DNA from 2 places in the Paenibacillus sp. FSL P2-0121 genome. Region 2 is predicted to be linked to the other one. Evidence: a T-box and tRNA genes for the amino acid it is inferred to sense, from the RefSeq annotation. Region 2 holds a T-box; the other holds one or more tRNA genes.
What was found. The T-box of region 2 lies ahead of argS (arginine--tRNA ligase). A T-box ahead of a tRNA ligase gene usually reads a tRNA of that ligase, here a tRNA-Arg.
Positions count from the first base shown of each region.

Region 1 (9,869 bases), 110 kb from region 2:
ATAAAGCTTTCGGTTGGTGAGTGTTAATCTGAATTAGATTGCAAAGAACTTTGAAAAAAAAGTTGCAATAAATCAGAAAGCATGATATATTATAAGAGTTGCTGCTGAGACATTAAACGGCGCCAACGAGAACTTGATCTTTGAAAACTGAACAACGAGTGAGTAGGAAATCACGTAAGTGAAATCCAAAATTAGAGAATTAATTTTCTCGTCAGATGTTTCAAAATGAGCATATCGCTCTTTTCAATACTAATTGGAGAGTTTGATCCTGGCTCAGGACGAACGCTGGCGGCGTGCCTAATACATGCAAGTCGAGCGGAGTTATTTTGAAAGCTTGCTTTCAAAATAACTTAGCGGCGGACGGGTGAGTAACACGTAGGCAACCTGCCCTTCAGACTGGGATAACTACCGGAAACGGTAGCTAATACCGGATAATTTCTTTTTTCTCCTGAGAGAAGAATGAAAGACGGAGCAATCTGTCACTGAGGGATGGGCCTGCGGCGCATTAGCTAGTTGGTGGGGTAACGGCCCACCAAGGCGACGATGCGTAGCCGACCTGAGAGGGTGAACGGCCACACTGGGACTGAGACACGGCCCAGACTCCTACGGGAGGCAGCAGTAGGGAATCTTCCGCAATGGGCGAAAGCCTGACGGAGCAACGCCGCGTGAGTGATGAAGGTTTTCGGATCGTAAAGCTCTGTTGCCAGGGAAGAACGTCCGGTAGAGTAACTGTTACCGGAGTGACGGTACCTGAGAAGAAAGCCCCGGCTAACTACGTGCCAGCAGCCGCGGTAATACGTAGGGGGCAAGCGTTGTCCGGAATTATTGGGCGTAAAGCGCGCGCAGGCGGCTATTTAAGTCTGGTGTTTAAACCTTGGGCTCAACCTGAGGTCGCACTGGAAACTGGGTGGCTTGAGTACAGAAGAGGAAAGTGGAATTCCACGTGTAGCGGTGAAATGCGTAGATATGTGGAGGAACACCAGTGGCGAAGGCGACTTTCTGGGCTGTAACTGACGCTGAGGCGCGAAAGCGTGGGGAGCAAACAGGATTAGATACCCTGGTAGTCCACGCCGTAAACGATGAGTGCTAGGTGTTAGGGGTTTCGATACCCTTGGTGCCGAAGTTAACACAGTAAGCACTCCGCCTGGGGAGTACGGTCGCAAGACTGAAACTCAAAGGAATTGACGGGGACCCGCACAAGCAGTGGAGTATGTGGTTTAATTCGAAGCAACGCGAAGAACCTTACCAGGTCTTGACATCCCTCTGAATCTGCTAGAGATAGCAGCGGCCTTCGGGACAGAGGAGACAGGTGGTGCATGGTTGTCGTCAGCTCGTGTCGTGAGATGTTGGGTTAAGTCCCGCAACGAGCGCAACCCTTAACTTTAGTTGCCAGCAAGTAATGTTGGGCACTCTAGAGTGACTGCCGGTGACAAACCGGAGGAAGGTGGGGATGACGTCAAATCATCATGCCCCTTATGACCTGGGCTACACACGTACTACAATGGCCGGTACAACGGGAAGCGAAGCCGCGAGGTGGAGCCAATCCCATCAAAGCCGGTCTCAGTTCGGATTGCAGGCTGCAACTCGCCTGCATGAAGTCGGAATTGCTAGTAATCGCGGATCAGCATGCCGCGGTGAATACGTTCCCGGGTCTTGTACACACCGCCCGTCACACCACGAGAGTTTACAACACCCGAAGTCGGTGGGGTAACCCGCAAGGGAGCCAGCCGCCGAAGGTGGGGTAGATGATTGGGGTGAAGTCGTAACAAGGTAGCCGTATCGGAAGGTGCGGCTGGATCACCTCCTTTCTATGGAGAATCGTTCTCTGCAATGAGAACATTCAAATCGGAAGTTTAACTTCCACAATCTCAGGTTTAGGCCTGTTACTCACTCGTTGCTCAGTTTTGAGAGTTTAAGCTCTCAAGTAAGACTTGATCCTTGAAAACTGGATACCGAAACGAATTTGCGTTTTAGAACATCTTTTAGCAACTTGTGCAAACAAGTAAATGTTATTAGTGAGATGATTCCAAAGAGAATGTCATCGTATGATATTTTCCTGCGGAAAAATCAAGGTTAAGCTAATAAGAGCACACGGAGGATGCCTAGGCGCCAGGAGCCGACGAAGGACGTGGCGAACAACGAAACTGCCTCGGGGAGCTGTAAGCAAGCTTTGATCCGGGGGTGTCCGAATGGGGAAACCCAGCTGTGGTAATTCGCAGTTACTCATTTCTGAATACATAGGAAATGTAGAGGCAGACCAGGGGAACTGAAACATCTAAGTACCCTGAGGAAGAGAAAACAATAGTGATTCCGTCAGTAGCGGCGAGCGAACGCGGAACAGCCTAAACCTAAGAGCTTGCTCTTAGGGGTTGTGGGACGTCTCACATGGAGTTACAAAGGAATATGGTAGGTGAAGAGGTCTGGAAAGGCCCGCGATAGAGGTAAAAGCCCTGTAACCTAAACTGTATTCTCTCCGAGACGGATCCCGAGTAGTGCGGGGCACGTGAAACCCCGTATGAATCCAGCAGGACCATCTGCTAAGGCTAAATACTACCTGGCGACCGATAGTGAAACAGTACCGTGAGGGAAAGGTGAAAAGCACCCCGGAAGGGGAGTGAAATAGAACCTGAAACCGTGTGCTTACAAAAAGTCAGAGCCCTATTAATGGGTGATGGCGTGCCTTTTGTAGAATGAACCGGCGAGTTACGTTTAACATGCAAGGTTAAGCCGAGAAGGTGGAGCCGCAGCGAAAGCGAGTCTGAATAGGGCGATTGAGTATGTGGACGTAGACCCGAAACCGTGTGATCTACCCCTGTCCAGGGTGAAGGTGCGGTAACACGCACTGGAGGCCCGAACCCACGTACGTTGAAAAGTGCGGGGATGAGGTGGGGGTAGCGGAGAAATTCCAATCGAACTCGGAGATAGCTGGTTCTCCCCGAAATAGCTTTAGGGCTAGCCTCGGTATAAGAGTAGTGGAGGTAGAGCACTGATTGGGTGCGGGGTCCGCAAGGATTACCAAGCTCAGTCAAACTCCGAATGCCATATACTTATTGCCGGGAGTCAGACAGTGAGTGCTAAGATCCATTGTCAAAAGGGAAACAGCCCAGACCATCAGCTAAGGTCCCCAAGTGTGTGTTAAGTGGGAAAGGATGTGGAGTTGCACAGACAACCAGGATGTTGGCTTAGAAGCAGCCACCATTGAAAGAGTGCGTAATAGCTCACTGGTCGAGTGACTCTGCGCCGAAAATGTAACGGGGCTAAACACACCACCGAAGCTATGGCTAGATACTATGTATCTGGGGTAGGGGAGCGTTGTGTAGGGGTTGAAGGTGTACTGAAAAGAGCGCTGGACACTACACAAGTGAGAATGCCGGTATGAGTAACGAAAAGATCAGTGAGAATCTGATCCGCCGAAAGCCCAAGGTTTCCTGAGGAAGGCTCGTCCGCTCAGGGTAAGTCGGGACCTAAGGCGAGGCCGAAAGGCGTAGTCGAAGGACAACAGTTTGAAATTACTGTACCACCGTAATCCGCTATGAGCGATGGGGTGACGCAGGAGGGTAGTGACGCGGACTGATGGATGTCCGTCTAAGCAGTGAGGCTGATGTGTAGGCAAATCCGCACATCGTTAAGGCTGGGCTGTGATGGGGAGCGAAAATTGTAGTAGCGAAGGTCATGATCTCACACTGCCAAGAAAAGCCTCTAGCCAGGAGAAGGTGCCCGTACCGCAAACCGACACAGGTAGGCGAGAAGAGAATTCTAAGGCGCGCGGAAGAACTCTCGTTAAGGAACTCGGCAAAATGACCCCGTAACTTCGGGAGAAGGGGTGCCCCGGTAGTGTGAATAGCACGAGGGGGCCGCAGTGAAAAGGCCCAAGCGACTGTTTAGCAAAAACACAGGTCTGTGCGAAGCCGCAAGGCGAAGTATACGGGCTGACGCCTGCCCGGTGCTGGAAGGTTAAGGGGAGTGGTTAGGGGTAACCCGAAGCTATGAACCGAAGCCCCAGTAAACGGCGGCCGTAACTATAACGGTCCTAAGGTAGCGAAATTCCTTGTCAGGTAAATTCTGACCCGCACGAATGGCGTAACGACTTGGGCGCTGTCTCAACGAGAGATCCGGTGAAATTTTAATACCTGTGAAGATGCAGGTTACCCGCGACAAGACGGAAAGACCCCATGGAGCTTTACTGCAGCTTGATATTGAATTTGGGTACGATCTGTACAGGATAGGTGGGAGCCGTAGAAATCGGAGCGCAAGCTTCGGTGGAGGCGCCGTTGGGATACCACCCTGATCGTATCTAGGTTCTAACCTAGTACCCTTACCGGGTACGGGGACCGTGTCAGGCGGGCAGTTTGACTGGGGCGGTCGCCTCCTAAAGAGTAACGGAGGCGTTCCAAGGTTCCCTCAGAATGGTTGGAAATCATTCGCAGAGTGCAAAGGCATAAGGGAGCTTGACTGCGAGACCTACAAGTCGAGCAGGGACGAAAGTCGGACTTAGTGATCCGGTGGTACCGCATGGAAGGGCCATCGCTCAACGGATAAAAGCTACCCTGGGGATAACAGGCTTATCTCCCCCAAGAGTCCACATCGACGGGGAGGTTTGGCACCTCGATGTCGGCTCATCGCATCCTGGGGCTGAAGTAGGTCCCAAGGGTTGGGCTGTTCGCCCATTAAAGCGGTACGCGAGCTGGGTTCAGAACGTCGTGAGACAGTTCGGTCCCTATCTGTCGTGGGCGCAGGAAATTTGAGAGGAGCTGTCCTTAGTACGAGAGGACCGGGATGGACGTACCGCTGGTGCACCAGTTGTTCCGCCAGGAGCATGGCTGGGTAGCTACGTACGGACGGGATAAGCGCTGAAAGCATCTAAGCGTGAAGCCCCCTCAAGATGAGATTTCCCAATTAGTAAGACCCCTTGAAGACGACGAGGTAGATAGGTTGGAGGTGGAAGTGCAGCAATGCATGGAGCTGACCAATACTAATCGGTCGAGGGCTTATCCTATACGTAGAATGCAGATTCGTTTCGGATTCAGTTTTCAGGAATCAAGCTCAGATTTATATAGTCCAAATGACTGTGTGATGATGAATTCATTCAGCATTTGGCGATGAACCTGATGCATTTACGCGCAAATGCCCATGTTTGGTGGCGATAGCGGAGGGGTTCCACACGTACCCATCCCGAACACGACCGTTAAGCCCTCCAGCGCCGATGGTACTTGGACCGAAGGGTCCTGGGAGAGTAGGACGTTGCCAAGCACGCAAGACCACTGTTGAGTAATCGACAGTGGTCTTTTTGTACGATATTTAGCAGCTTATTATAAGGATAGGCAATCACTGTGAAGTGGTTTTTGAATGAAAATTAGTATCATGGAGGCAAATGATCATGATTATATGGATAAATGGTGCTTTTGGTCCAGCGAAGACAGAAACCGCAAATGAAATTTATCGAAGAAAAATATAGCTAGCGAATATGATGGAATAATTATCGTACCTATGACCCTAGTGAATCCGGATTATTGCAGGGAAATCATCGGCAAGTTAATTGATGGAGGTATAGAGCTTTATCATTTTAGTTTGTGTGCCTCCCGAGAGACCTTGCTTAAGAGATTAAGCATTAGAGTGAAGGAAAAGACTCTTGGGCTGCTCAGCAGATCGACAGGTGCATCAGAGGGCTTGATCACGAGGTATTTAAGCAGCATCTAGACACGAATGATAGAACTATAGGTGAAATCGTTGAGATAATAGCTCAAAAGCTTCATATCAATCTATTACCTAGGGAAGAGTAAAAAGAAAAATAATTAGTTTAGGTATTGCTATACTTAATAATACATGATATAATCTTTTTTGTTGTCAAAACAATTTGTTTTTAAAACGGCCCGTTGGTCAAGGGGTTAAGACACCTCCCTTTCACGGAGGTAACATGGGTTCGAATCCCATACGGGTCACCACTTCTTCTTGAAACAGCATCAGACTTCTAGAAAAAATGGTTGCATTACAGATTTGATTATGTTATGATAATTAAGTTGCTTCTTTATATGGAGGCTTAGCTCAGCTGGGAGAGCATCTGCCTTACAAGCAGAGGGTCGGGGGTTCGATCCCCTCAGCCTCCACCATAACACATCCCCAAAAGTGAAGTTAATGCTTCACTGAGGATTCCGGATACTTTCCGGGGGATCCAAGGGAATTAATACTTTTTTTACTGACGCGGGGTGGAGCAGCCCGGTAGCTCGTCGGGCTCATAACCCGAAGGTCGCAGGTTCAAATCCTGCCCCCGCAACCAATTTTCATTAAGCAATTATTCTTCTGGAACCGTGGTGTAGTTGGCCTAACATGCCTGCCTGTCACGCAGGAGACCGCGGGTTCGAATCCCGTCGGTTCCGCCATTTTCTTGCTTTATGAGCCATTAGCTCAGTTGGTAGAGCACCTGACTTTTAATCAGGGTGTCGAAGGTTCGAGTCCTTCATGGCTCACTTCTTTAGTGAGTCGGACATCAATACATACCGTGTGCGGACGTGGCTCAGCGGTAGAGCATCGCCTTGCCAAGGCGAGGGTCGCGGGTTCGATTCCCGTCGTCCGCTCCATATAAATTTTGCGCCCTTAGCTCAGCTGGATAGAGCGTTTGACTACGAATCAAAAGGCCGGGAGTTCGAATCTCTCAGGGCGCGCCATATTTTAACTTAATACTTTGCCGGTGTGGCGGAATGGCAGACGCGCTCGACTCAAAATCGAGAGGGAAACCGTGGAGGTTCGAGTCCTCTCACCGGTATATCGAAAAAAACTTGTAAGATTGCTTCCAGCAATTTTACAAGTTTTTTTTATTTTCTAAATATAGCTATTTAGAGTGGTCTTTTTGTTTCGCTGAATGCTTCTAGTAGCATATATTGTGAATCATACATCACTTCCATAATAAGGTGGATAAACTATTATTATGTATTATAATGTAAATTAAAGGGAGTGAGAATATTCATGTTCTTCACCATCCTATCTACTGTAGAAGTTAACGAGGATGTTGTATTTCTAACAGAGCTATACGATAGGTATTATCCTATTATGAAAAAGAAGGCTTATGAGATCTTGCAGGACTATGATGTTGTTGATGATATGATACAGGAGTCCTTCGTCAGACTAATCAGTAAAGCCGCATTATTGCGTTCCCTAGACCTGCATAAACAAGTATCCTATCTGGTCCATACCGTACATAATACTAGTATTAATCATGCGAAGCAGCGCAAAAGACATCTGAATCATACCTCTTCAGGGATAACCGCTGACAGTATAGAGCAAATAGCCGACAAGCAGCCTAGCATCGAGGAGATGTATAGCCTCAAGGAGGATTACACAGAGATTGCCAAGATACTCAGTGAGTTATCAGAACGGGATCAGACTTTATTGTATAACAAGTACATTCTTGAATGGAGTGATCACAAGCTTGCTGCTTCTATGGATGTCCAAGCGGTGAATATTAGATCTTATTTGACCAGAGCCAGGCGCAGAGCAATGAAGCTGCTTCTTAAGAATGGCGGAAGTGGAGTATGAAGAAACATCTGAATAAGAAAAAAATAGAGGGGAATTACGAAGAAATCTTTATTTGCATGACCTTAGAGAGTAGAATATGCTGAACCTGCTGTACAGGAGAAGATAATAATACCCTTTATAGTATATCTCGGTGACATCTGTTTCGCTGACTATCGAGAGTGGGAGAACAATAAAGATTTATACGGATTATGATACTTCTATTACTCTCACCCTACAAAAGAGGTAAAACAGCAGCAATCAATGGTCTGATGTGAAGTCTTGGACCTAGTCTTTCTCGAGCATGGGCTCACATGCTTCGAACGGGTTTAACTATGTCAATTCCGGGAATACCTACCGGGTGGTACATATAACAAAATTTGTGGAAAATAGTACGGTTCTGGAGACAATAAACTCCTATTCGTATGAATTCAAGTATTAAGACTCCGATTCTAGCCTAGCAAAAAAGAGCAGCGCTTATGCTGCTCTTTTTTGATTTAGAGTGTTGCAGGTTTCTATGCGAAGTTGTCTATTAAAATATGGGGCTCGGTTTAGTCTTATCAAGTAGAGTTTTCGCCTACTAAACTTCATAACCTAGATGTGGTAAGACCGAAAGTAACATATTAAAAAATTAATGTGTTGATATTTTTTTAATATGTTACTATAATAATATTCAAGAGTTGTATTTTAATGGCAGGAGGTAATGAAATGGATCTATATAAAGATAACTTCGAAAACTTTTCAGAACTCTTTAATTACATCCAAGAATACAAAAAAGAAAAACCAGCACAAACAGCACTTTCCATAGGGAAGATATTCTCTGAACATAACTTTTACTACTTCTACGATAGTGGTACAAGTAAGGTTGTGATGCTTGACAATGATATAGCTCAGTTATTTGAATTGTTAATTTCCTCTAATAAAAGCTTAGATGAATTAAATCAATATATTTATGCTCACAACGTTAATGTAGATGAATTAATGACTTCAATTAATGAGGAGGATTTATTCAAAGGATTCAAAATTAAGCACTTATATAATGACATATCCCTAGAGTATATAAAAAATGAAATGAATACAGGGACAACGCAACTCATTTTAGAATTAACTGGAAAATGCAACATGCGTTGTCGCTATTGTATATACCATGATGGGTATCCTCACAATCGGGCGTTTACTTCAAAAAGAATGTCATCTGATACGGCGCTTAAATCTATTGATTACATGAAACTTTATGGGGATCAGCAGGAAGTTTCTATTACTTTTTACGGTGGAGAGCCTTTACTTGAATTCGAGCTATTAAAAGAAGTTATTGAATACTCGAAGGTTGCTTTAGCAGGAAGGACTATACAATTTTCTTTTACTACTAACTTGTCTGTATTAACCCCCAAAATGGCTGAATATTTTTCTACCGTTGACAATTTATCTATTCTTTGTAGCATTGATGGTCCCAAAGAAATACATGATATGTATCGAGTCTATAAGAATGGCTCAGGCTCATTTGATGACGTTTTCAAGAAATTCAAATTATTAAATAGTGTAGCTAGAAAAAATGGTAAGGAAATGCACATAAGTGCAAATGCGGTGTACATGCCTCCGTTTAGCGAAGAAAAGGTTTCTCAAATAGATGACTTTTTTACAAATTTAGATTTTACTCATGAAGATTTCCGATATCAATTAGGTTATGCCGGTCCTGGTACTGTGCCTGAAGAATTGCTTAAAAGCTCCGATTATAATGACCAATCGCTACGACAATGGCAGGATAAGCAAATCAGTATTACTAGCAATTTGGAAGAAATTAAAGAACAAACTATCTTTAATTCACTTGATAGAATTCATAAAAGAAGCGTAACAAAAAGAGCTACTAATTTTGTGCCAATGAACGGTTGTTGTGTTGTTGGATCCCGACGATTATTTGTTTCCGCAGATGGCGATTTTCTCGCATGTGAAAGGATAGGAAACAGTCCTTCAATAGGAAATATAAATCAAGGGATTATTGAGGAAAAGATTTATAAAAAATATGTTTATGAATTTTCCGAAGTTTGGGAAAATATTTGCTCTGATTGTTGGGCTGCTAAACTTTGTAGTAGTTGTTATGTAGACAGAATGGATTCTTCGGGAGTCAGGGAACCTGATCTTGCAGAGTGTGAATATTATAGAAGTACAACAGAACGTAGTTTAAGGAATTATCACAACTTACTTAGGACATCACCGGAACAATTAGCAATCTTTAACGAAGATGTTCTTTTATAACAATTAATTTCTCGGTTTAATTGTTCTCATTTAAACCTGGATAAATACATAATGAAAGGAGGTGAGAATATGCTGAAAATTATGAATCCATATCAACAGCAAGCTATTGA
Region 1 is NZ_CP150245.1:5,563,669-5,573,537, reverse strand. It holds rRNA gene MKY54_RS24650 (16S ribosomal RNA) at 251-1,808, shown strand; rRNA gene MKY54_RS24645 (23S ribosomal RNA) at 2,072-4,996, shown strand; rRNA gene rrf (5S ribosomal RNA) at 5,134-5,250, shown strand; gene MKY54_RS24635 (hypothetical protein) at 5,488-5,697, shown strand; tRNA gene MKY54_RS24630 (tRNA-Glu) at 5,868-5,942, shown strand; tRNA gene MKY54_RS24625 (tRNA-Val) at 6,032-6,107, shown strand; tRNA gene MKY54_RS24620 (tRNA-Met) at 6,198-6,274, shown strand; tRNA gene MKY54_RS24615 (tRNA-Asp) at 6,300-6,377, shown strand; tRNA gene MKY54_RS24610 (tRNA-Lys) at 6,392-6,464, shown strand; tRNA gene MKY54_RS24605 (tRNA-Gly) at 6,501-6,575, shown strand; tRNA gene MKY54_RS24600 (tRNA-Arg) at 6,586-6,662, shown strand; tRNA gene MKY54_RS24595 (tRNA-Leu) at 6,682-6,760, shown strand; gene MKY54_RS24590 (sigma-70 family RNA polymerase sigma factor) at 6,961-7,530, shown strand; gene MKY54_RS24585 (radical SAM protein) at 8,215-9,759, shown strand; gene MKY54_RS24580 (hypothetical protein) at 9,829-9,869, shown strand, end outside.
Region 1: it encodes a tRNA-Arg, which carries the amino acid that the T-box ahead of argS (arginine--tRNA ligase) is inferred to sense. The anticodon was not compared.

Region 2 (9,869 bases):
TTGCCGGAAGCGCAGCTTGAGCTTTTACAACGTCTGAAACAGCTGAATAAGCCTATCGTGGTGGTGTTGTTTAATGGACGTCCACTAGACTTGGCCGGTGTGTACGAGCATGCAGATGCTATTCTGGAAGCTTGGTTCCCGGGCAGTGAAGGCGGAGCGGCAATTGCCAGTCTACTTTATGGAGATGAGAATCCTTCAGGAAGATTAACGATGTCTTTCCCGGTATCCGTTGGGCAGATTCCAGTCTATTACAATCATTTCAACACTGGACGCCCACTTCATGCTCCGGGTGCCGACAAACGTTATGTCTCGCAATATCTGGACATTCCTAATGAACCGCTTTTGCCATTTGGTTTTGGACTGAGCTATACGACATTTAGCTATAGTGAACCAATTCTGTCCGGTGATATCATGACTGAAAATCAGCCTATTGAAATAAAAGTTACGGTGACCAATACTGGAGAAGTGGATGGGGAAGAGGTAGTGCAGCTGTATATCCGAGACATTTCCGGAGAGGTCGTCAGACCAATGAAGGAACTGAAGGATTTTGCCAAAATCAACCTCTCACCAGGGGAAAGTCGTGAAGTGACCTTTACACTTACCGAACAGCAGCTTCGTTACTATCATAGCGATCTAAGCTTTAGCAGCGATCCGGGACGATTTAAATTATTCGTCGGTTCGAACAGCAATGAGGTTAAAGAACGGGATTTTTGCTTAACATTAGCATAAGTAGAATATATACGGCAGTAACGCCGTAATGGAGGAAGTGTATAATATGACTACTAATTTGAATACTAACATCCGTTTAAACGCCGGGGATCTATCCTTCACTTTTACAAACAGCGGGGACTTGTTCCAAGTCCTCTACGAACGGACAATGATCAATCAATTGCTGCCAAGCATTGTGGATGGTTCATTATCCAATCTATATTTGCGAGTGCACAATGATGGAAACATTCAAGCCATTCCTTTGCTGGGCATTCATTCTTCAAGCACTGTACGTAAGGCTGGAAACCGTTTGGTTTGGGAAGGTACCGCGGAAAATATTGAATATCAAGTTATTTTCACCCCTACTGCAGGAGGAGCTTGGTTCTGGGATGTGAAGCTTACTGGACAAAATGCAGAGGTAGATCTTGTGTACGGACAGGATGTAGGGATTGCTGATATCGCCGCTGTCCGCAGTAATGAAGCTTACCTGTCACAGTATATCGATCATGCGGTATTTGAGGATCAATCCAACGGGTACGTTGTTTGCTCTAGACAGAATCAGCCGCAGGGCGGGAAATTCCCATATCTGCAACAGGGTTCACTTACCAAGGCAACAAGCTTCTCAACAGACGGTTTTCAATTCTTTGGACTGTCCTATAAAGAAACCAACCAACCAGAGAGCTTGGGTCGTGAGCAATTAAGTAATGAGATCTATCAATATGAATTTGCATATACTGCGCTGCAATCGGAACGGGTGAAGCTGAGCGGGGAAACACGGTTTGTGTTCTACGGATTGTTTAAGCAAGATCATCCAGAAGCGATCACTGCGCTAGAATTTGCTAATGATATTGCTGCGGCTTGGGATGCTGTTAAAGATTTACCTTTAGAAGCTGAAGCAGCACTTGAACGTTCTTTCTTCTCGAAGGAGCTGGGAGCACCGCTGGCTGCAGATTCGCTGACAGAGAAAGAGATCGGGGTCTTGTTTCCGGTTCGTTATCAGGAGGAGAGAGAAGGAGACACACTACTTTCCTTTTTCACTGAGAATTATGAGCACGTAGTATTAAAAGAGAAAGAAATGCGCGTAGAACGGCCACACGGCCATATCCTGATGAGTGGGGATAACGCTCGACTTAATGATAAGGTCATCACAACAACTTCTTATATGTACGGGATCTTTAACTCCCAAGTGGTAATTGGAAATACCAATTTCAACAAGCTAATGTCCAATCCAAGAAATGCGCTTAACATTCCAAAAGCTTCAGGACAACGCATTTATGTAGAGTGGAACGGTGAATATCGTTTGCTGACCATGCCTTCTCTATTTGAGGTTGGTTTCAACTATGCTCGTTGGTATTACAGAACAGATGGTGAATGCTTCATTATTACGAACTACACCACCGAAGATTCGCCAGAGATATTCCTGAATGTGCGTTCGGAAAGCGGACGAGCTTATCGTTATTTAGTCACTAATCAAATCACCATGAACGTTAATGAATACGAGCTTCCATATCAATCTAAGCAAGAAGGTGGAGCAGTAATCTTCTCGGCTGACAGAAGCGCACTAAGTGCTGGTGAATATCCTGACTTACAGTATAAATTACAGGTACAGGGTGCGGAGTTAACTCTGCAGGATGAAGGTAGACTTGTCTCTCCGGTTCAACCAACTGAAGCGCCGTTAGCAGTTCTGGAGCTGTCTGCCAGCAGTGAATGGACCTTGAATATTCAAGGGCTTCTGGATGGTAAGTCACTTGCTCCAAGAAATCGTTCAGCTGAGGAAGAAATTTCTGCTTATCGCGCGTTTTATGCTGGTGTGATGAATGGCTTCCGCCTGACGCTTGGGGACGGAACAGAAGGTGAACTGTTTAAGGTTAACGCTCTGACTTGGTGGTACACACATAACATGCTGGTTCACTATTCGGTTCCACATGGTTTAGAGCAATATGGTGGCGCTGCTTGGGGAACCCGGGATGTATGTCAGGGACCTGTGGAATATTTCATGGCTACGCAAAAATACGAACAGGTTCGGGAAATTTTGCTGACGCTGTATAGTCATCAATATGAAGATGATGGCAACTGGCCACAGTGGTTCATGTTTGATAAATACACGAAGATACAACAAGAAGAAAGTCATGGAGATATTATTGTATGGCCGCTTAAGGTGCTTGGAGACTACTTGGCAGTAACTCAGGATTACAGCATCTTGGGAGCAACAGTACCGTATACCCGTAAGCACAGCTTTGACTTTACAGAAGAAAAAGCGACGTTGCTGGATCACGCACGGAAGGAAATTGCTTATATTAAGGATCATTTCCTGCATGACACACATCTGTCTTCTTACGGTGATGGAGACTGGGATGATACGCTCCAGCCTGCAAATCCACAGCTGAAGCAGTATATGGTTAGCAGCTGGACAGTGGCGCTTACCTATCAGACACTTAATCAGTTCTCAGAGGTACTTCGTTCAGTTGATCAAGCTGAGGCAGAGGAACTGAAGGCGATGGTGGAAGGAATCCGTAAGGATTTCCATACTCATATGCTTCAATCCGAAGTGATTCCTGGCTTCCTGTATATGGAGGACCCTGAGCAGATTAAGCTTATGGTGCACCCAAGTGACACAGAAACAGGTATTCAGTACCGTCTGCTGCCTATGACGCGCAGTATGATCAGTGAGCTGCTTACTCCGGAACAGGCCGAAGCACACTATGATGTCATTCAGGATAAACTATTCTGCCCTGACGGTGTGCGTCTGATGAATCGTCCAGCTCAATATGTTGGCGGGGTCAGCACTCATTTCAAACGTGCGGAGCAAGCGGCTAACTTTGGCCGGGAAATTGGACTTCAGTATGTGCATGCACATATCCGTTATGTAGAGGCTATGGCTAAGCTCGGTAAAACCGATCAGGTCTGGAAGGGTCTGGCAGCGATTAATCCGATCGGAATCCGCGATGTGGTGCCAAACGCTGAACTACGTCAAGCTAACTCCTATTTCAGTAGCTCGGATGGTAAATTTAACACCCGTTATGAGGCACAGGAGAATTTCGATAAACTGCGCAATGGTGACGTAGCTGTTAAAGGTGGCTGGAGAATCTATTCCAGCGGTCCTGGGATCTATATGAACCAGTTAATCTCGAATGCACTGGGGATCCGTACGGAAGGTGGAGACTTAATTGTTGACCCTATTCTGCCGGACTCGCTGGATGGAATGCACTTTAGTTTTGAATATGCAGGCACTAAGGTAGACTTTATCTATCACCTTACAGGTCGTGAGATTAGTCAAATTACTATCAACGGTACGGAAGTGCAAACAGAAGGTACACCTAACCGCTATCGTAGTGGTGGTGTTCGCATCAAACGTGCGGACTTTGATCGTCTCAGCACGGAAGCTGGAAATGTGATAGAGATTTATAAGTAACATATATAGAAGGGCAATCTCCGCGTTAAGCGCGGAGATTGCCTTTTTTGTGTTTTTTACATTCGGCTCGGTGTCGGTAACCCAAGCACTTCGAGCACATCTCCCAAGATGTCTTTGAATCTTGAAGTGAGCCAGAGGCGGAATTCGATCGTAGCTGGATCGCCTTTTAGAATCGGACATGCAGAATAGAAGTTGTTGAACAGTGTAGCTAAGGTATGTGCGTAAGTGCAGAGCGTATTTGGCGTTAACTCTATACTTGCTGAATGTAATATCTCGGGCCAGAGGCTTAGCTGTCTTAGCAGCGCAAGCTCTGCTTTTTCCAATTCGGAAGGGAACTGAAGCTGTGCGGCAGCTGTAAGGATTGGGATCGTAGCTTTACTCAAAACGCTTGTCGCACGCGCAAAAGTATACATCAGATAAACTCCGGTATTGCCGGATATTTCGGTAGCCTGTTTGAAATCAAACACGATTTCCGTTCCTAAATTAAACCGCAGCAGATAGTAGCGAATCGCAGCAGTGGCAATCAATCGGCTGGAGAGGCCGTCTTTATCGGAACGTGTGTGCTCAATGTTCTGTTCCATAAGCTCCACCAGATCGCTTACCTTAATCCCGATTCCCTGGCGCCCGGACATAGCATAAGAAGATTTGCCTTCTGAAATATCTATACCCAGCTCGGCCGCCGAAGCGGGACTAAGAGATACAACACCATAGCTCACATGATGGAGTTTGTCTGCTTGCTCGTTATAACCTAGTGCCCCTAAGGCTTGCTTAACCATCTGTTGTGGATATTCCTGTCTGTAATCGATCACATTGATGACTCTGTCCGCCTGCCCATAAGATTCTTGGGTTCCAGTTAATCCAGTTGTCCATAAACCGGACGAGAATTCGCTATAGGAGAAATCTTTGGTCAAAAGACCAAATTTCCAGAGATGATAGGCAATATCTTTGGCTGTATACGTTAAAATCCCATTCGAACGCACCAGCACCTTATCGAGCTGATGCTCCTCTGAATCCGCTCCAATGTTAGCCTCTGTTCCTTGCTTTAGCACCCAGCAGCCTGCGAGTTTACCTTCAGTCTCTTGTACAAAAACGGCTGTCTGCTTCAGTAGCTCAGCTGCGGCTGCCCAAAATCCCTCTTTTAAAATACTGCTCTCCCATACCAGCAAATCATAATAAATTCCAAAATGTTTCATTTCCTCTACATGCTCTCTAACGATGCGTTCAGCTACAAGGTTGCCCAGCCAGGCTTCGTTACCGCCCCCTTGTTCAAGGGAGTGCAGTATATCTGTGCGCTTATGTGTCATCTCAGGGTTCAGCGCATATTCTTTGTTCACTTTGGCATAAAGATCCCAGCAAAAATCACCGAAACGTTGGTGTTCCCCTTCTAAAGATATATTTAATAATCCAACAACTGTATCCGCCAGCTGATTGCCGAGATCATCAATGTAGTTATGGACCTCTACGTTATACCCAGTTCTTTTCATAATTCTGACTAGAGTATCGCCGATACAGGCGTTTCTTAGATGACCTACGTGAGCGGCTTTGTTGGGGTTGATAGAAGTGTGCTCGATGATGACTTTTTCCCCAGTGCTGGCAGGCAGTTCAAAGGAATGTTCAGCCCAGCTTTGCCAATTCATATACAAATTGATAAATCCGGGAGCAGCGACTTCAACTTTTTGTAAAAGACCGGCGAAGCGCCCTTGGAATTGAAGCTCTGCTTTCACTAATTCTGCTATGACCATTGGGGATTTACGTAGAGTTTTGGCTAGCTGCATAGCGATATTGCATGAATAATCACCATGTTCTAGATTTGCTGGCTGTTCGATCAGAATGGCAATGTCCTCTGGATAGTCAGCTCCTAAGGTATTGAATACACGTTGTACACTGTGCTCGATTCCGTCTTTGATGATTTGATTTAACATGGTATACCCTCCTTTGAAAATACAAAAAAGCCCTCGTCTCAAAAGAGACGAGGGCTTTAGCGCTCGCGGTACCACTCTCGTTGCTGAACAAGTTGTTCAGCCACCTTACGGGATAACGGCCTTCAGCCGGGACTTCCTACTAAGGTTCAGAAGTCCATCTCACGGGTGCGCTTCATTAAAGGGATCTGTACCGGCTTACACTCTCCCGGCTCGCTGAGGACTAGATCTCGTTAATTACTCTCCCGCTCATCGATGCTTAATTAATTTTTACCAGTATACCTAATATTTCATAAAAAGCAATAGTGGTTAGCTTCTTAACAATCTTGGTTGCTCTTTGTTGTTAGATTATCAGTTTAGTAGATTATAAATTTGGAAAAAGAAGGCTGTCTTGTTATAGGACTAGCTGTTCCTTTGCACAACAGTCCACACGCTAACTCAAGCCAAGGAATATTACTATACGGAGCCACTAAACTTTCAAATTGTAGTGGAAGGGAGGAGTGAATAAAACATGGCTATTTTTTCTACTGGACCTATAGATAACAGCCCGATCCTAGGGGTCAGACCGTCGCAACTGGTAACCGTAAAAGTAGTTAATCGGGATTCTCTTAATCCTTATAATCTAGTTATTCAAGGTTTCCTTCTTAACGGATCAAGAACGATGTATGTGAATGAAACAGTAAATCTAGCACCTAATCAAGTTTTAACTAAGAACTATTTTGCCGACTTGGACGCATTTGAATTTGTGTTTACAACAGTAGAAGCAGTTGAAGCAGAGGTTGGGATTTCAGTCTGGGGAAAACAGAACTCGGGGGCATTGGTAGATCCTCATCGCATAGTTGCGTGGGAGAAGCAGGCAGTATTAATTTAATAATTATTTTTGTGACACAGTTAACGTTAAAGGAGTGATGAGAAATTGAGTTATTTATCTACCGGACCGATAGACAATAGTATGGTAGGGGGTGTAAGACCTACTCAGCATGTTACTGTCAAAATTGATAACCGAAGTGACATTGATTCATCAATGGCTCTTGTTCAAGGATACTATATGGATGGGACAAGAACTTTATATGTCAGCGAGCTGATAAATGTAGCACCTAATGAAGTTATAACACGTGATTATTATGCCGATTTTGATGCGTTTGAATTTATTTTTACAACTACAAGTCTGGTAGATGATCCGATTCAAATCTCAGTATGGGGAAAAAATAGCGTTGGCCAGATTGTGACTGCCCATCGACTTGTACATGCAGAATTGCTTGGTGTAACGCAAGGGATAACTGGTGCGACCGGTGCGACTGGTGCAACGGGAGCGACCGGAGCCGATGGAGCAACTGGAGCGACCGGAGCAGGAGAGACTGGAGCGACAGGTGCAACAGGGGCAGATGGAGTGACTGGGGCGACTGGTGCAACGGGAGCAGACGGAGCAACTGGAGCGACCGGAGCAGGAGAGACTGGGGCAACAGGTGCAGATGGAGTAACTGGTGCAACCGGGGCGACGGGAGCGGATGGAGCAACGGGTGCAACAGGAGCGACCGGAGCAGGAGAGACTGGGGCAACAGGAGCCGATGGAACTACAGGTGCAACAGGAGCCGATGGAGCAACGGGTGCAACAGGAGCGACCGGAGCAGGAGAGACTGGAGCTACAGGAGCAGACGGAGTAACTGGGGCGACTGGTGCAACGGGAGCTGACGGAGCAACGGGTGCAACAGGAGCGACCGGAGCAGGAGAGACTGGGGCAACAGGAGCCGATGGAGCAACTGGCGCGACTGGTGCAACGGGAGCGGATGGAGCAACAGGAGCAACGGGAGCGACCGGAGCAGGAGAGACTGGGGCAACAGGAGCAGATGGAGCTACAGGTGCAACAGGAGCAACGGGAGCAGACGGAGCAACGGGAGCGACTGGAGCAGGAGAGACAGGGGCAACAGGAGCAGACGGAGTAACTGGGGCGACTGGAGCAACGGGGGCCGATGGAGCAACGGGTGCCACAGGAGCGACCGGAGCAGGAGAGACTGGGGCAACAGGAGCAGATGGAGTGACTGGTGCGACTGGTGCAACGGGAGCAACTGGAGCGGATGGAGCAACGGGTGCTACCGGAGCGACCGGAGCAGGAGAGACTGGAGCTACGGGTGCAACGGGAACAACGGGAGCAGACGGAGCAACTGGAGCAACGGGTGCTACCGGAGCAGGAGAGACTGGAGCTACAGGAGCAGACGGAGTAACTGGTGCGACAGGAGCCGATGGAGTGACTGGTGCAACTGGAGCAACGGGAGCCGATGGAGCAACGGGTGCCACAGGAGCGACCGGAGCCGATGGAGTGACTGGTGCAACTGGAGCAACGGGAGCCGATGGAGCAACGGGTGCCACAGGAGCGACCGGAGCCGATGGAGTGACTGGTGCGACTGGTGCGACAGGAGCAGACGGAGTAACTGGGGCGACTGGTGCAACCGGAGCGGATGGAGCAACTGGAGCAACTGGAGCGACCGGAGCAACGGGAGCGACAGGAGTAGCTGGAGCAACCGGAGCAACCGGAGCAACGGGAGTAGCTGGAGCAACCGGAGCAACGGGTGAAGCTGGAGCAACCGGAGCAACGGGTGAAGCTGGAGCGACTGGAGTAGCAGGAGCAACTGGAGCAACAGGAGCAACAGGAGTAGCTGGTGTAACCGGAGCAACGGGTGAAACAGGAGTGACCGGAGCAACAGGAGCAACGGGTGAAACAGGAGTAACCGGAGCGACTGGAGTAGCAGGAGCAACAGGAGCAACAGGAGTAGCTGGTGTAACTGGAGCAACGGGTGAAACAGGAGTAACCGGAGCAACAGGAGTAGCTGGTGTAACCGGAGCAACGGGTGAAGCTGGAGTGACCGGAGCGACTGGAGTAGCAGGAGCAACTGGAGCAACAGGAGTAGCTGGTGTAACCGGAGCAACGGGTGAAACAGGAGTAACCGGAGCAACTGGAGCAACAGGAGTAGCTGGGGCAACCGGAGCAACGGGTGAAGCTGGAGCGACTGGAGCAACGGGAGTAGCAGGAGCAACGGGAGCAACAGGAGTAGCTGGAGTAACAGGAGCGACTGGAATAGCTGGTGTAACCGGAGCTACCGGAGCTACCGGAGCTACCGGAGTAACTGGAGCAACAGGTCCGAATATTCAACAAGAAGGGTTTTCTGCTTTCAAACCCTCATTGGCAATTTCCACATCTACACAATTAACTGGCTGGACTGTGACAACACCTTTTTATGATAGCCCGTCTTTCGACGAAGTTGGTGGAAATTATACCATTCCGACAACTGGTAGATATTCGATTGAAGCGACTATCAATTATTCCACAACTGCCTCACTTTCTATCAGTCTTGGTGCTGGAGTTAATCCGGCTTTCGTAGTTCAGAGAACTTCTCCTACTGCAACAAATCTGGTAAGTGGGTTGTTCCCAGTACTTGATGTGAATGTAGCGCTTATATTAGATTTGAGAGCAATTTTGGGAAGTGGTACTGTGACGCTAGCTGGAGAATTTGCATTAACCGCAGGTGATGTGATTGGCTTGTTCTATGTGGCAAATGGTTTGACGGTTCCTTTGAATTTGGGTGGAGCGAACTCAGCAGGTATCGTCTGGTCTGTTCATGAATTAACTTAAGCTTATTTATCTTCAAGTTCAGTGTTTATAACAGGGGTAATTCGGTAGCCGTTAGTGTGGCTCTCGGGTTACCCTCTGTTTTGTTGGCATATGTTATAAGTCGACTGGAACGTTGCTTATTAGATTCTTATTCTATTAAACCATTACAGATTTTTAGCTTATTTTAATAAATCAAATATGTGTAATAGTAGTTTTTAAATGG
Region 2 is NZ_CP150245.1:5,674,801-5,684,669, reverse strand. It holds gene bglX (beta-glucosidase BglX) at 1-729, shown strand, start outside; gene MKY54_RS25110 (cellobiose phosphorylase) at 776-4,120, shown strand; gene argS (arginine--tRNA ligase) at 4,177-6,042, opposite strand; T-box leader at 6,083-6,301, opposite strand; gene MKY54_RS25100 (hypothetical protein) at 6,551-6,910, shown strand; gene MKY54_RS25095 (collagen-like protein) at 6,956-9,667, shown strand.